One region of the Kitasatospora sp. NPDC058063 genome, then DNA from elsewhere that is predicted to be linked to it. Evidence: riboswitches for the same ligand, from Rfam matches in the RefSeq annotation. Region 1 holds a riboswitch; each other region holds the start of a gene.
The links. A riboswitch is a leader RNA that binds a small molecule or an ion and turns the genes downstream of it on or off. The one in region 1 is predicted to bind thiamine pyrophosphate.
Positions count from the first base shown of each region.

Region 2: linked by a shared signal. The riboswitch ahead of thiC (phosphomethylpyrimidine synthase ThiC) and the one ahead of thiO (glycine oxidase ThiO) in region 1 are both predicted to bind thiamine pyrophosphate.
Region 3: linked by a shared signal. The riboswitch ahead of ACFVUY_RS01890 (purine-cytosine permease family protein) and the one ahead of thiO (glycine oxidase ThiO) in region 1 are both predicted to bind thiamine pyrophosphate.

Region 1 is NZ_JBHVSD010000006.1:35,619-40,287, reverse strand. Features, by position in the region: gene pknB (Stk1 family PASTA domain-containing Ser/Thr kinase) at 1-1,620, opposite strand, end outside; gene ACFVUY_RS11880 (thiazole synthase) at 1,707-2,504, opposite strand; gene thiS (sulfur carrier protein ThiS) at 2,508-2,747, opposite strand; gene thiO (glycine oxidase ThiO) at 2,744-3,919, opposite strand; TPP riboswitch at 3,923-4,035, opposite strand; gene ACFVUY_RS11865 (NAD(P)/FAD-dependent oxidoreductase) at 4,119-4,669, shown strand, end outside.
Region 2 is NZ_JBHVSD010000001.1:179,853-184,521, reverse strand. Features, by position in the region: gene ACFVUY_RS00920 (PKD domain-containing protein) at 1-2,383, opposite strand, end outside; TPP riboswitch at 2,619-2,753, shown strand; gene thiC (phosphomethylpyrimidine synthase ThiC) at 2,748-4,562, shown strand; gene ACFVUY_RS00910 (nuclear transport factor 2 family protein) at 4,638-4,669, opposite strand, start outside.
Region 3 is NZ_JBHVSD010000001.1:401,689-406,357, reverse strand. Features, by position in the region: gene ACFVUY_RS01895 (S1C family serine protease) at 1-1,685, opposite strand, end outside; TPP riboswitch at 1,930-2,074, shown strand; gene ACFVUY_RS01890 (purine-cytosine permease family protein) at 2,067-3,485, shown strand; gene ACFVUY_RS01885 (glycerophosphodiester phosphodiesterase) at 3,628-4,452, shown strand.

The sequences.
Region 1 (4,669 bases):
CATCCCGGTGACGTTCGGGACCGGCACCATGCCCTTGCTGACCACCAGCGAGACCGCGGAGTTCTCCTGCAGCAGCTGCCCGGCCGCCGGCGAGCTGCTGATCACCGAGCCCTCGGGCACGGTGTCGTCGTAGGTCTCGGTCACGCCGCCCCTGGTCAGCTGGGCGCCGGCCAGGGCCGAGGCGGCGTCGGCGGAGCTCTTGCCGGTGAGGTCCGGCACCGCGATCCGCTTGGGACCCCTGGAGACGGTGACGGTGACGCTGTCGCTCTTGCGGGTGCGCGCCCCCACCCCGGGATCCACGGAGATCACCTGCCCGGACGGCACGGACTCGCTGAACACCTCGACGAACCTGCCGTGCAGGCCCTCCTTGTCCAGGACCCGCTGCGCCTCGGCCCGGTCCTTGCCGAGCACGCCCGGCACCGCGCCGTACAGCCCCTCGGAGATCCCGTAGGTGGCGCCGCCGATCGCCAGGATCAGGGCGGCCACCGCGGCCGTCCAGATCAGCGGACCGCGCGGGAGACGGCGGCGCGGCGCGGCCGGCCGGCGCCGCTGCACCGGGGTCGGCTCGTCGTACGGGCGGGGCTCGGCGAGCAGCTCGTCCATCAGCTCCGGCGGCATGTCCAGCACGCTGGTGCGCTCGGTCGGCGGGGCGTCGGCGGGCCGCGGCAGCGGCTGGACCACCGAGGTCGGCTCGGTGGTCGGGTAGCGCGGGCCGGGCCGGGTGGAGGCCGGCGGCTCGGCGTCCAGCTCGGCCGGGGTGAGGGTGCGGCGCACCCGCTGGAGGGCGGCGAGCAGCTCGACCGCGTCGTACGGGCGGGCGTCGGCGGACCGGGCGCAGGCGCCGGCCACTATCGCGTCCAGTTCGGGGCCGACGGCGGGGGCGACCAGCGAGGGGGCCGGGACGTCCTCGTGCAGGTGCTTGTACATGACCTGGACGGGATTGTCGCCGGTGTGCGGGCGGCGGCCGGTCAGCATCTCGTACAGCAGGATGCCGGCCGCGTAGACGTCCACCCGCTGGTCGGTCGGGGCGTCCGGGAGGATCTGCTCGGGCGCCAGGTAGGAGACGGTGCCCATGACCGTGCCGCCGGTGGCGGTGGTGGTCGAGGTGGGCGCGCCGTCGGCGGTGCCGAGCACCCGGACCAGGCCGAAGTCGGCGACCTTGACCAGGCCGCCGTCGGTGATCAGCACGTTCTCGGGCTTGACGTCGCGGTGGACCAGCCCGGCCCGGTGGGCGGCACCGAGCGCGGCCAGCACCGGCTCCAGCACGTCCAGAGCGGCCCGGACGGACAGCGCGCCGCGGTCGCGCAGCAGGTCGCGCAGGGTGCGGCCGGGCACGTACTCCATGGCGAGGAAGACGTGACCGCCGTCCGCGCCCTGGTCGAAGACGGTGACCACGTTGGGGTGGGTGAGCTTGGCGACGGCCTTGGCCTCGCGGATGAAGCGGGCGGTGAAACCCTCGTCGCCGGCCAGCGAAGGGTGCATCACCTTGAGTGCGACCACGCGGTCCAGACGGGTGTCGGTGCCCTTGTAGACGGTGGACATCCCGCCGGTCGCGACGCGCTGCTCGACCCGGTACCGGTTGTCGAGCAGGGCGCCGATCAAGGGGTCGTGCAGTGCCATGTCCACTCGGAGAGTCTAGAGCCGCCCGGGACGGCCGGTCCCGGAGGACACCGCCTCCGGGACCGGCTTGTGACATGCGCGACGGTTCAGAACGCGGGGTGCTCGCGGGTGTCCAGGTCGGCCCGGCCGGCCATCGCGGAGGAGGCCTCGGCGTGGAAGCGGCGCGGGATCCGGCCGGCCCGGTGGGCGAGCCGGCCCGCCTCGGCGGCGTGCCGCATCGCCTCGGCCATCAGCACCGGGTCCTGAGCCCTGGTCACCGCGGAGGCGAGCATCACCGCGGCGCAGCCCAGTTCCATCGCCAGCGCCACGTCGGAGGCGGTGCCGGCGCCCGCGTCCAGGATCACCGGGACGCCCGCACCCTCCACGATCAGCTGGAAATTGTGCGGGTTGCGGATGCCCAGGCCCGAACCGATCGGCGAGCCCAGCGGCATGATGGCCGCGCAGCCGACGTCCTCCAGCTTGCGGGCCAGCACCGGGTCGTCGTTGGTGTACGGCAGGACGGTGAAGCCGTCGTCGACCAGCGTCTCGGCGGCGTCCAGCAGCTCGATCGGGTCGGGCAGCAGGGTGCGTTCGTCGGCGATCACCTCCAGCTTGACCCAGTCGGTGCCGAGCGCCTCGCGGGCCAGCCGGGCGGTCAGCACGGCCTCGCCGGCGGTGAAGCAGCCGGCCGTGTTGGGCAGCACCCGGATGCCGTTGCGGGTCAGCACGTCGAGCACGGAGCCCTGGGTGGAGGCGTCGACCCGGCGCATGGCGACGGTGGTCAGCTCGGTGCCGGAGGCGAGCAGCGCGCGCTCCAGGACCTCCAGGCTGGGGGCGCCCCCGGTGCCCATGATCAGCCGGGAGGAGAAGGCCGTCCCGGCGATGGTCAGAAGGTCGTCGGCCATGGTTCAGCCTCCCTGCACGGCGGTGAGGATCTCGATCCGGTCGCCGCCGGCCAGCGCCGTCCCGGGCCACGAACCGCGGGGCACCACGGCCTCGTTGAGCGCGGCGGCGACACCGGTGTTGGCGGCGCTGACGGCGGCCACCACCTCGGCGAGGGTGGTCGTGGCGGACACCCGGCGGGGCTCGCCGTTGACGGTCAGGGCGATCTCGTTCGGGGTGATCTCGTTCGGGGCGATCTCGGTCATGCGGAGGCCTTCGCAGCGGGGGGTTCGGGGGAGAAGCGCAGGGGTGTGAACGGCCTTGCCGTTTCGGGGACTTCACCGGTGGCCAGGTACTCGGAGACCAGGTCGGCGGTCACCGGGGTGAGCAGCACGCCGTTGCGGTAGTGGCCGGTGGCGGCGACCAGTCCGGGCAGTGACGTCGGGCCGAGCAGCGGGGCGTTGTCCGGCGATCCGGGGCGCAGCCCGGCGGAGGTCTCCAGCAGCGGGAGTTCGGTGATTCCCGGGACCAACTCGTGGGCGTCGCGCAGGAGTTCGTACACCCCGCCGGCGGTGACGGTGGTGTCGTAGCCCTGCTCCTCGGTGGTCGCGCCGACCACCAGCTCGCCGTTCTCCCGGGGCACCAGGTACAGGTGCCGGCCGCGGACCACGGCGCGGACGTTGCGGGACAGGAACGGGCGGTAGGCGTCCGGGACGTGCAGCCGCAGCACCTGCCCCTTCACCGGGCGGATCGCGGGCAGCACACCGTCGGGCAGGCCGGGCAGCCGGTGGCTGTGCGGCCCTGCGGCGAGGACGACCTGCCCGGCGCCCACCCGTTCCCCGGTCGAGAGCCGGGCACCGGTCGCGCGGCCGTCCTCGACCAGCAGCTCGACGGCCTCGGCGCGGTGCAGCAGGACGTTCGCGTTCTCGCAGGCGGCGGCCAGGGCGGTGAGCAGGCGCCGGGGGTCCACCTGGTGGTCGTCCGCGACGTGCAGGCCGCCGCGCACGCCGGGGGCGAGCATCGGCTCCAGCCTGCGGGCCTCCCGGCCGGTCAGCCAGGTCGAGTCCAGACCGAGCCGCTGGTGGAAGGCGTGCAGCTCGCGCAGTTCCTCGCGGTCGTCGGAGTCCAGCGCCACGGCGACGGTGCCGCAGCGGCGGTAGCCGGTGTCCCGGCCGCCGCTCGCCTCGGAGAGCTCGGCGGCGAAGGCCGCGTACCGCTCGTTCGAGGCCATCCCGAGGCGGAGCAGCGGCTCCTCGCCGTACTGCAGCTCGGTGACCGGGGCGAGCATCCCGGCCGCGACCCCGGCGGCCCCGCCGCCGGGGGAGGGGTCGACCACGATCACGTTCCGCAGCCCGCGCTGCGCGGCGCGCCAGGCGACGGCGAGGCCGATGACGCCCCCGCCGATCACCAGCACGTCGGCGTGGGCGCCTGATGGCAAGCGTGACAAAGCTGCTCTTCTCCCTTCGCCGGTATGACCCGGATCAGGTTCGGACGGTCGCAGGCCGTGCCAGCCCGCCTCTCAGCCCGGTGCGCCGGGCTCCCGTGTGGTGCCCCCACCTTAACGCCGGGGGTCGGCCCGGCCGAAGGCCCGTACAGCGGGCGGACGGCCCGCAGGCCGCCGCGTCGCGCTGAGTACAGTGACGGGCGTGGCAGAGCTGAGCGGAACGGATCGGGTGGTCGTCGTCGGAGCCGGGCTGGCCGGGGCGCAGTGCGCCCTCAAGCTGCGGCAGGGCGGCCGGCAGGGGCCGATCGTGCTGGTCGGCGAGGAGCCGCACGCGCCGTACGACCGGCCGCCGCTCTCCAAGGACGTGCTGCTCGGCAAGGCCGACTCCACCGCCCTGGACATCGACTACGGGCAGCTCGGCATCGAGCTGCTCACCGGCCGCCGGGCCACCGGCCTGACCCCCGGCGTGCTGCACACCGACGGCGGCGACCTCCCGTACGGCTCGCTGGTGATCGCCACCGGCGCCGTCCCGCGGGCCCTGCCCGGCGCCGAGCGCGCGCACCTGCTGCACACCCTGGACGACGCCCTGGCGCTGCGCGCGCTGCTGCGCCCCGGGCTGCGGCTGGTGCTGGTCGGCGCGGGCTGGATCGGCGCCGAGGTGTCCACCGCGGCCCGCGCGGCGGGCTGCGAGGTGACCGTGGTCGAGGCCGGCCCGGCGCCGCTGCCCGGCGCGCTGCCGACGGA
Region 2 (4,669 bases), on a different contig from region 1:
GGGTGGCGTTGAGGTTGCTGGTGCCGGGCTTGTCCGTTCCGGTGGCCCACGCGGTCAGGTGGGTGGCCCCGGTGGTCCCGGTCGCCGTCAGGTTGACCACCGCGGCGGTCGCACCGGCGGGCACGCCGTCGACCGTACGGCGGTCGAACGGGCCGAACGGAGTGCTGTTCCGCGAGTCCATCAGGCGGGTCGGCACGACCGGCGTGAACAGGCCCTTGCCGTCCGGGCTGTAGTAGCCGAAGACGTCGACCACCAGGTGCGAACTGGAGGCGTTGGTGAAGATCTCGACGCTTCCGTCCGCGCCCAGCGGGACCACCACCTGGTTGGGGATGTCCCGGCCCGGGGCGGTGTTGAGGTTGGAGCCGGCCGCGGGGCGCTGGGTCCCGCCCGGGTAGACCGCGACGAAGCCCGGCGAGGCGGACTCGGTGGCCGTCACGTTGAGCACCGCCGAGGTGGCGCCCGCCGGGACGCCGCCGGTCCCGGCGATCTGCAGGCGCCGCGGCGCGCCCGCGACCAGCGGGGTGGCGTCGGACCGGGTGTCGAGCAGCCGGGCCGGGGCGACGGAGGTGAAGCGGCCCGTGCTGTCCGTCGTGAAGTAGCCGAGGACGTCGGCGACGGTGTGCACATAGCCCGCGTTGTTGCGCACCACCACCGTGCCGTTCGGGCCGACCGGCACGGTCACCAGGTTGGCGACATCCTGGCCGGGGCCGAAGTTCAGGTTCGAGGCGTTCGACCGGGCGGGTGTCGTGGAGACGTCCAGGTGGCTGTCGGCGGTGGCCTCGGTCGCGGTCAGGTTGAGCACGACGGCCGTGGCGCCCGGGGGCACCAGGGTGCCGGCCGAACCGGAGACCCGGTTGCGGACGTCCAGGTCCATGGTCTCGCCGGGGCCGAGCCGCGGGTAGCGGCTGCCGGGCGCGCGGGTGTCCAGGATGCGGGTCGGGGCGATCGCGGTGTAGCCGGCCGGGGTGTAGTCGACGGTGACGGGCTGCTCGTTGGTCCTGGTGGAGCCGAACTCGTCGGTGACGGTCAGTCGTACGGTGTAGGTGCCTGGCTTGGCGTACACGTGGCGCTCGGTGGAGCTTTTCTCCCACGGAGTGGACGTGCCGTCGCCGAAGTTGTAGGTGTAACCGGTGATCCGCGGTGGACCGTAGGTGAGCACCTCCACTTTCACCGCCAGGGGGTCGGAGTCCTTCTCAGGGGTCACTGAGAGCAGGGTGTTGAGGGTGCCCGTGACCTCGTACGCGCCGCGGTCGCGGAACCCACCGTCCGGGCCGGTGTTGGCAACGTCCTCATAGTCGAATGCGCCGTGACTGAGCAGATCGACGGTCGGAACGCCGGGCACCTGGGGACCGGCGGAGTCGATGACGCTGCCGAGGTGCCAGCCGCTGATGGCGGCCCTGGGGACCGACAGCGGCCAGTAGTCCTCGTCGAACTGCACGTTACTGTTCGTCTCGTGCCGGCCCTGGCCGGTCGCGGCTCGCAAATCCTCGGCGAGCCGATAGTCCGCGTCGGCCCAACTGTAGGTGGGGTAGAACTCGACAGCGGGGGACGACACGGTGTTGTAGTCGAGGGTGGTCCCTTCGACCGAGCCGGCGGACACCCGGACGGTTCCGCGGTCCACGACGTTGTTGGTGATCGTCGCGTGGTCCGAGGAACCCGCCAGGTCGATGGCGGCCAGGGCGCTCCAGCGCGTGGTGTTGTTGGTGACGACCGTGCCCGGCGCGTCGGTCAACGAGACGGACGACCCCCCGAACGTGGAGGCGAAGTCGTTGCCGGCGATCACCGTCCCGGCGATACCGGGGCCGACCTTCACACCACCGGTGGTGCCGCGAACGAACGAGCGCTCGATGCGCACGTGGTCGCTGGCGCCGGTGACGGCGACGGCCGGACGGACGATCTTGTCGTCCCGCTGCTCGATCCAGTTGCCGGAGAGCTCGACCCGGCTGACGCCGTCGAGCTCGAAGTGTGTGACGTCGAAGCCGGAGAACACGACGTCGTGCTGGCCGGATATCGTCACCGGCTGCCGCAGCGGTCCGGCGATGACCGGGAAGGTCGACGTCCTGCCCGGAAGGGACGGCAGCTTGCCGATGCGGCCGGTGCCGCGGAAGGTGATCGGCTTGCCGGGCTCGCCGGAGCGCCGGACGGTCACGTCCTCGGGGTAGGTGCCGGGCGCGACCTCCACGGTCTGGCCCGGCAGTACCCGGTCGGCGGCGGCCTGGACGGTGCAGAGCGGCTGGGCCTGGGTGCCCGGGCCGCTGTCCTTGCAGAGACCGCCCTGGACGTAGAGGACGGCGGCCGGCTCGGCCGCGGCCGCGGGCAGTGGCAGGCCCACCACCGCGGAGACCACGGCGGCGCTCAGGCCGGCCGCGTGACGGATGCGCACGGTGCATTTCCCCCAAAAGTTGTCAAAGCCGTGAAACCCCTGAGCGGGCGCCGATCCGGTTGGGCCGTGCACGCCCTGATGGAGTGTCTGCGGAGTATCGGTGAGCATTATGGGGGCGGGGTGGGACAGGTCCGGCCGCGGGGCCCGGTCGGTGCGGCCGACCGGGCGGGGTGGGGCGCTCTGGACCTGCGGCGATCGGCTCGCTACGGTGTTGGGCGTCGTGTGCAGGCAACACCGCCTGCGACGCGGGAGCTCGGAGCACCGGGCTGAGAGGACGCTGACCGGGACGTCGACGGACGGACCGACGGCTGCGTCGACCGCAGGAACCTGACCGGGTAATGCCGGCGTAGGGAGTAGAGGTCAGATGACCACGTTCGAAGCACAGCCGCAGTCTGCCCAGGGCGCCCCCAGCAGCGAGCGCACCGGCTACCCGACCCCGGCCTGGCGCAAGGCCTACCGCGAGGGGTCGCGCCCCGACCTGCGCGTTCCGTACCGCGAGGTGCGGCTCAGCAACGGCGGGTCCGTCCCGCTGTACGACACCTCCGGCCCGTACACCGACCCGTCCTTCGAGCCCGATGTGCGGCGCGGCCTGCCCGCCCTGCGGGACGCCTGGATCCGCCAGCGCGGCGACGTCGAGGAGTACGACGGCCGCGAGCCGCGCCCCGAGGACGACGGGATCAAGCACACCTCGCCGCGCGGCGGGAACCTGCGCAACCTGGACGCCGTCTTCCCCGGTCGGCCGCGTCGCCCGCTGCGTGGCCGCGATGGCGCCGCCGTCACCCAACTCGCCTACGCCAAGCGGGGCGTGGTGACGCCGGAGATGGAGTTCGTGGCGCTGCGCGAGGGCCTGGCGCCGGAGTACGTGCGTGCCGAGGTGGCCCGCGGCCGGGCCGTCATCCCGGTCAACGTGAACCACCCGGAGGTGGAGCCGGCCGTCATCGGCACCAACTTCCTGGTGAAGATCAACGCCAACATTGGCAACTCCGCCGTGACCTCCTCGATCGAGGAGGAGGTGGAGAAGATGACCTGGGCCACCCGCTGGGGCGCGGACACCGTCATGGACCTCTCCACCGGCCGCAACATCCACACCACCCGCGAGTGGATCCTGCGCAACTCCCCGGTGCCGATCGGCACCGTGCCGCTCTACCAGGCCCTGGAGAAGGTGGACGGCAGGGCCGAGGAGCTGAGCTGGGAGGTCTACCGGGACACGATCGTCGAGCAGTGCGAGCAGGGCGTCGACTACATGACCGTCCACGCCGGCGTGCTGCTGCGCTACGTCCCGCTCACCGCGCGCCGCAAGACCGGCATCGTCTCGCGCGGCGGCTCGATCATGGCGGCCTGGTGTCTGGCCCACCACCAGGAGAACTTCCTCTACACCAACTTCGAGGAGCTCTGCGAGATCCTCGCGAGCTACGACGTCACCTTCTCGCTCGGCGACGGTCTGCGCCCGGGCTCGATCGCGGACGCCAACGACGAGGCGCAGTTCGCCGAGCTGAAGACCCTCGGCGAGCTCGGCCGGATCGCCCGTGAGCACGACGTCCAGGTGATGATCGAGGGCCCGGGCCACGTCCCGATGAACAAGATCAAGGAGAACATGGATCTCCAGAAGGAGATCTGCGACGAGGCGCCGTTCTACACCCTCGGCCCGCTGACCACGGACGTCGCCCCCGGCTACGACCACATCACCTCGGGCATCGGCGCGGCGATGATCGCCTGGTGGGGCACCGCGATGCTCTGCTACGTGACGCCCAAGGAGCACCTGGGCCTGCCCAACCGGGACGACGTCAAGACCGGTGTGATCACCTACAAGATCGCCGCCCACGCCGCCGACCTGGCCAAGGGCCACCCCGGTGCCCAGGCCTGGGACGACGCCCTCTCCGACGCCCGCTTCGAGTTCCGCTGGGAGGACCAGTTCAACCTGGCCCTCGACCCGGAGACCGCCCGCGCCTTCCACGACGAGACCCTCCCCGCCGAGCCCGCCAAGACCGCGCACTTCTGCTCGATGTGCGGCCCGAAGTTCTGCTCGATGAAGATCTCCCAGAAGATCCGCGACGAGCACGGCGACGGTTCCACCGCCGTGGACACCGAGTTCGACGCCGAGGCCCTGGCGGGCATGGCCGAGAAGTCCGCCGAGTTCGCGGCCCAGGGCAACAAGGTCTACCTGCCCCTGGTCGACTGACCCGGGACACCTGAGCGCCGCCCCGATCACCTCGGGGCGGCGCTTCGCCGTCCTCGCCGTCCTCGCCGTCCTCGGCTACTTCTCGGCGTCGCCGAAGACCATGCGGT
Region 3 (4,669 bases), on a different contig from region 1:
ACGTCGCCCGGCTTGAGGCCGGCCTTGTCGGCCGCACCGCCGGGGGTGACGGCCGGCTGGCCCTGGATGTCCTTGGTCTGGATCTGCGCGCCGTCGCCCTTGTAGTCGTCGTTGCGCAGCACGTCGAGCTTGGCGTAGACCGGCTTGCCGGTCTTGATCAGGGTGTCCGCGACCCACTTGGCCTGGTTGATCGGGATGGCGAAGCCCAGGCCGATGCTGCCGGCCCGGCCGTTGGCGGAGGCGTTGGACTGGATCGCCGAGTTGATGCCGACCACCGCGCCGCCGGAGTCGAGCAGCGGGCCGCCGGAGTTGCCGGGGTTGATCGAGGCGTCGGTCTGCAGGGCGTTCATGTACGAGGCCTGCGAGCCGGTGTCGTCGCCGGAGGCCACCGGGCGGTCCTTGGCGCTGATGATGCCGCTGGTGACGGTGGACTCCAGGCCGTACGGCGCACCGATCGCGACGGTGGCGTCACCGACGTTGACCTTGTCGGAGTCGGCCAGCGGCAGCGGGGTCAGCTTGCTCTTCGGCGGGTTGTCGATCTTGACCACGGCGACGTCGTAGCCCTCGGCGTGGCCCAGCACGGAGGCGCTGTAGGAGCTGCCGTCGGCGAACTTGACGGTCAGTTTGCCGCCGTTGAGGGTCGGCGCGACCACGTGGTTGTTGGTGAGGATGTGGCCCTCGGTGTCGAAGACGAAGCCGGTGCCGGTGCCCGACTCGCCGTTGCCCTGCGCCTTGATGGTGACGACGCTGGGCAGCGCCTTCTGCGCGATGGCGGCGATCGAGCCGGGGGCGGGCTCGTTCTTCTGGGTGTCGCTGGCCTGCACGGTGGTGCTGCGGTGGTCGTTCGCGGAGCTGTCGCGGTCGGCGTTGTCGGTGGCGGTCACGCCGAGCACGCCGCCGGCCACACCGGCGACCAGCGCGACGGCCGCGATCAGGGCGACCAGGCCGCCGCGCTTCTTGCGCGGGCCGCCGGGGCCGGCCGGACCGCCGGGGTAGTCCGCCGGGTAGCCGAGCGGGCCCGCCGGGCCGCCGGGGTAGCCCGCGCCGCCGGAGGTGGAGTCGTGGGTGGGGCCCCAGCCGCCGAGCGGCTGACCGGCCCCGAAGGGGTGGTGGCCGTGCGCGGCGGGGGCGGCGGGCGCGACCGGAGCGGCGCCGTAGCCCTCGTGCGCGGCGGGGGCGGCGGGCACGGCCGGAGCGGCGCCGTAGCCCTCGTGCGGGCCGGCCGCCGGGACGCCGTGGGTCGGGGTGGCGTACGGGTTGTCGGCCGTCGGCGGCAGCGCCGGGGCGGGCGCGGCGGCCGGGGCCACCGGAGCCTGCGGGGCGGGCGGCAGGACCGGCGGCGGCGCGTCGATGTAGCCGGTGACCGGGTCGACGGCCGGCTGCTCGGCGGCGGGCGCCGCAGGGGCCGCGGGGGCCTCCGGTGCGGGCACCTTGGTGAAGGCGACGGTGGGCTTGTGCCCGCCCTCGGCCGGGACACCCTCGGCCGCGACGGCGTCGACGGGCGGCGCCGCCTCGACGGGGGCGGCCTCGACGGCGCCCGACTCCGGCTCGGGCACCCGCCGGAAGGCCATGGTCGGCTGGTGCCCACCCTGAGCGGGGCCTTCGGAAGCGGACTCGGCCGCCCCCGGCCCGGCGGGCTGCTCCCCCTGCGGCCCGGTGGGCCCAACCTCGCGCTCGGTGCTCACGGACGACCTCCATAGCTGGCAGAACCAAGGACCATAGTTTTTCGCACTGTCGATTCGATTGCCGTAAGGACCCCTCTGAAGAACTCATAAGAATCCTTAGCCGACGCAGACGCCGACACCCGACACCGGCACCGACGCCAGCACCGACGGCCGAGGCTCCCCTCCCCCGCCGGGCGTCCCGCGATGCGGACCGCGCACCCTCGGCCTTGGGCGATCGCCCCCGTGCCGGTTAGCCTGTCGCTCCAAACTGACACGCGGGAGCTTGGACCCACCAGGCTGAGAGTGCGCATGTCGACCGTACGCCACACGAGTGACGGACGGTCGAGGGGGCGCTGACCGCCGGAACCTGTCCGGGTAATGCCGGCGTAGGGAGTATCGGCCATGCCGCCTGCTTCGCCATCCTCTTCTTCGGGCGCGAACGTTCCCGCCCCCGGCGCGGACGCCTCCGCCGCGGGCGCGACCGCCGTCCTGGAGCGCCCCGAGCACGTCGAAGCGCCCCTGGTGCTGGACACCGAGCCGCCGCGCACGCTCCGCTTCCGGGACCACTTCGCGCTCTGGATGAACCTGGGCGTCAGCCTGATCGGCTTCTCCACCGCCGCTACCGTGCTCGGCGCCCCCGGCAGCGAGCTGTCGCTGGCCGCCGCGGTGACCGCGATCACGGTCGGTACGGCGGTCGGCACCGCGATGCTCGGCGTGGCCTCGCTGATCGGCGCCCGCACCGGCGCCCCCGCGATGGCGAACCTGCGCGGGCTGTTCGGCACCCGGCTGTCGTACCTGCCGACGGTGCTGAACATCGTGCAGTGCATCGGCTGGGGCGTGTTCGAGCTGCTGACCATCTCGGCGGGCGCGCAGACCGTCGCGCACACCACCGGCTACCGCTGGCTGTTCGTCCTGCTCGCGGGCGCGCTGACCACGGCGCTGACCATCTGGCCGCTGGGCTCGATCGCGGTGCTGCGCCGCTTCGTGGCCGGGGCGGTCGCGGTGGCGATGGTGTACTTCACCGTCCAGCTGGGCCGCCAGGGCGTGCCGGACCCGGGGGCGGGCAACTGGCACGGCTTCCTGGGCGCCACCGACGCGATGATCGCGGTGTCGGTCTCCTTCGTCCCGCTGGCCGCCGACTACACCCGGCACTCGCGCACCCCGCGCTCGGCGTTCTGGGGCAGCTTCTCCGGCTACACGATCGCCCAGGTCTGGTGCTACGTGCTCGGCCTGATGGCGCTGCTGCAGTCGGACGGCGATCCGAACCGGATCTTCGACTCCTTCCTCGGGGTCTGGGCCGGCTGGCTGTTCCTGCTGGTGCTGGTGCTGCGCGAGACGGACCAGTCCTTCGCCAACGTGTACTCGACGGCGATGTCGGTGCAGAACCTGCTGCCGAAGGTGGACCGCCGGGTGCTCTCCGGCGCGATCGGCGTGCTGATCACCGTGCTGGCGCTGCGGATCGACGAGTTCACCGACACCTACTACGGCTTCCTCGGTCTGATCGGCTCGGTGTTCGTGCCGCTGCTGGCGGTGCTCGTGGTGGACTACTTCCTCGGCGCCGGGCGGCGCGGCTGGGACCTCTCCGCCGACGCGCCGTCCCGCTGGCCGATGCTGCTGCCGTGGGCCCTGGGCTTCGCGGTCTACCAGTTCATCGCACCGACCAAGGTGGCCGGCTGGTGGACGGACTTCTGGACCTCGGCCCAGGAGTCGCTGCACTTCACCCCGCAGGAGTGGACCTCCGCCTCGCTGTTCGCCTTCCTGGTGCCCGCCCTGGTCACCTGGGCGCTCACCCCGCTCTCCCGCCGCGCCGACCGGCACTGAGCGCCCCCGCCCCGCGCCGGGCGAAGCGGGGGCGGCCCGGCCCCGCGGGCCCGGCCGGGACGGCCCCGCGGGAAGGAAGACGGCCCCACAGGTTGGGGCCGTCTTTGTCCGCGCTTCACCTGTGCCGCCTATCGTTGGGCCTGTGACCAGCCCAGACCTGTCCTCGCCGGCGGCGCGCACCGTGCCGTCCGTCCAGGTGATCGCCCACCGCGGTTCCTCCCACGCCCTGCCCGAGCACACCCTCGCGGCCTACCGGCGCGCGCTCGACGAGGGCGCCGACGCGCTGGAGTGCGATGTCCGGGTCACCGCCGACGGCGCGCTGGTCTGCGTGCACGACCGCCGGATCGGCCGGGTCTCCAACGGCCGGGGCACCGTCTCGGCGATGACCCTCGCCGAGCTGGAGGCCTACGACTTCGGCGCCTGGAAGACCGGCCGCCCCAGCGTCGACCCGGAGCTGCGCGGCGTGCTGCGGCTGGAGCGGCTGCTGGAGCTGGTGGTGGAGTGCGGCCGCCCGGTGGACCTGGCGATCGAGACCAAGCACCCGGTGCGTTTCCGCGGCCGGGTGGAGGCCGAGCTGCTGCGGACGCTGGAGCGGTTCGGGATCGGCGCGACCCGGGGCGGCGACCGCCCGTCCGCCCGGATCATGAGCTTCTCCTCGATCGCGCTGAACCGGGTGGCCGCCGCCGCGCCGCAGTACCGGCGGGTGTTCCTGTTCGAGCGGACCCTGCCGCTGCTCGGCCGGCTGCGCGAGGGTTCGCCGCTGCCGGGCGGGGCGCGGATCGCCGGCCCGGGCATCGAGCTGGTGCGGGCCCGCCCGCAGCTGGTGACCAGGCTGCGCGAGCTGGGGCACGAGGTGCACGTGTGGACGGTGGACGAGCCGGCCGACGTCGAGCTCTGCCTGGAGCTCGGGGTGTCCGCGATCATCACCAACCGGCCCGCGGAGGTGCTGGCGCAGCTCGGCCGGTGATCCGCCGGCGCGTCCGGGGCCGCACCCGCCCGAACCGGTCGCCCCGAACCGGTCGCCCCGAACCGGTCGCTCCGTCCGGTCACTTGCGTCCGGTCGGCCCGGTCGGATCCTCCCGATCCGATCACTCCGGTCCGATCACTCTGGTCGGCAGTCAAACCTTCCTTGCGCGAAATTGCCGGAATTCTTGCACCCGGGCGACAGAGGGTGAGCACGGAAT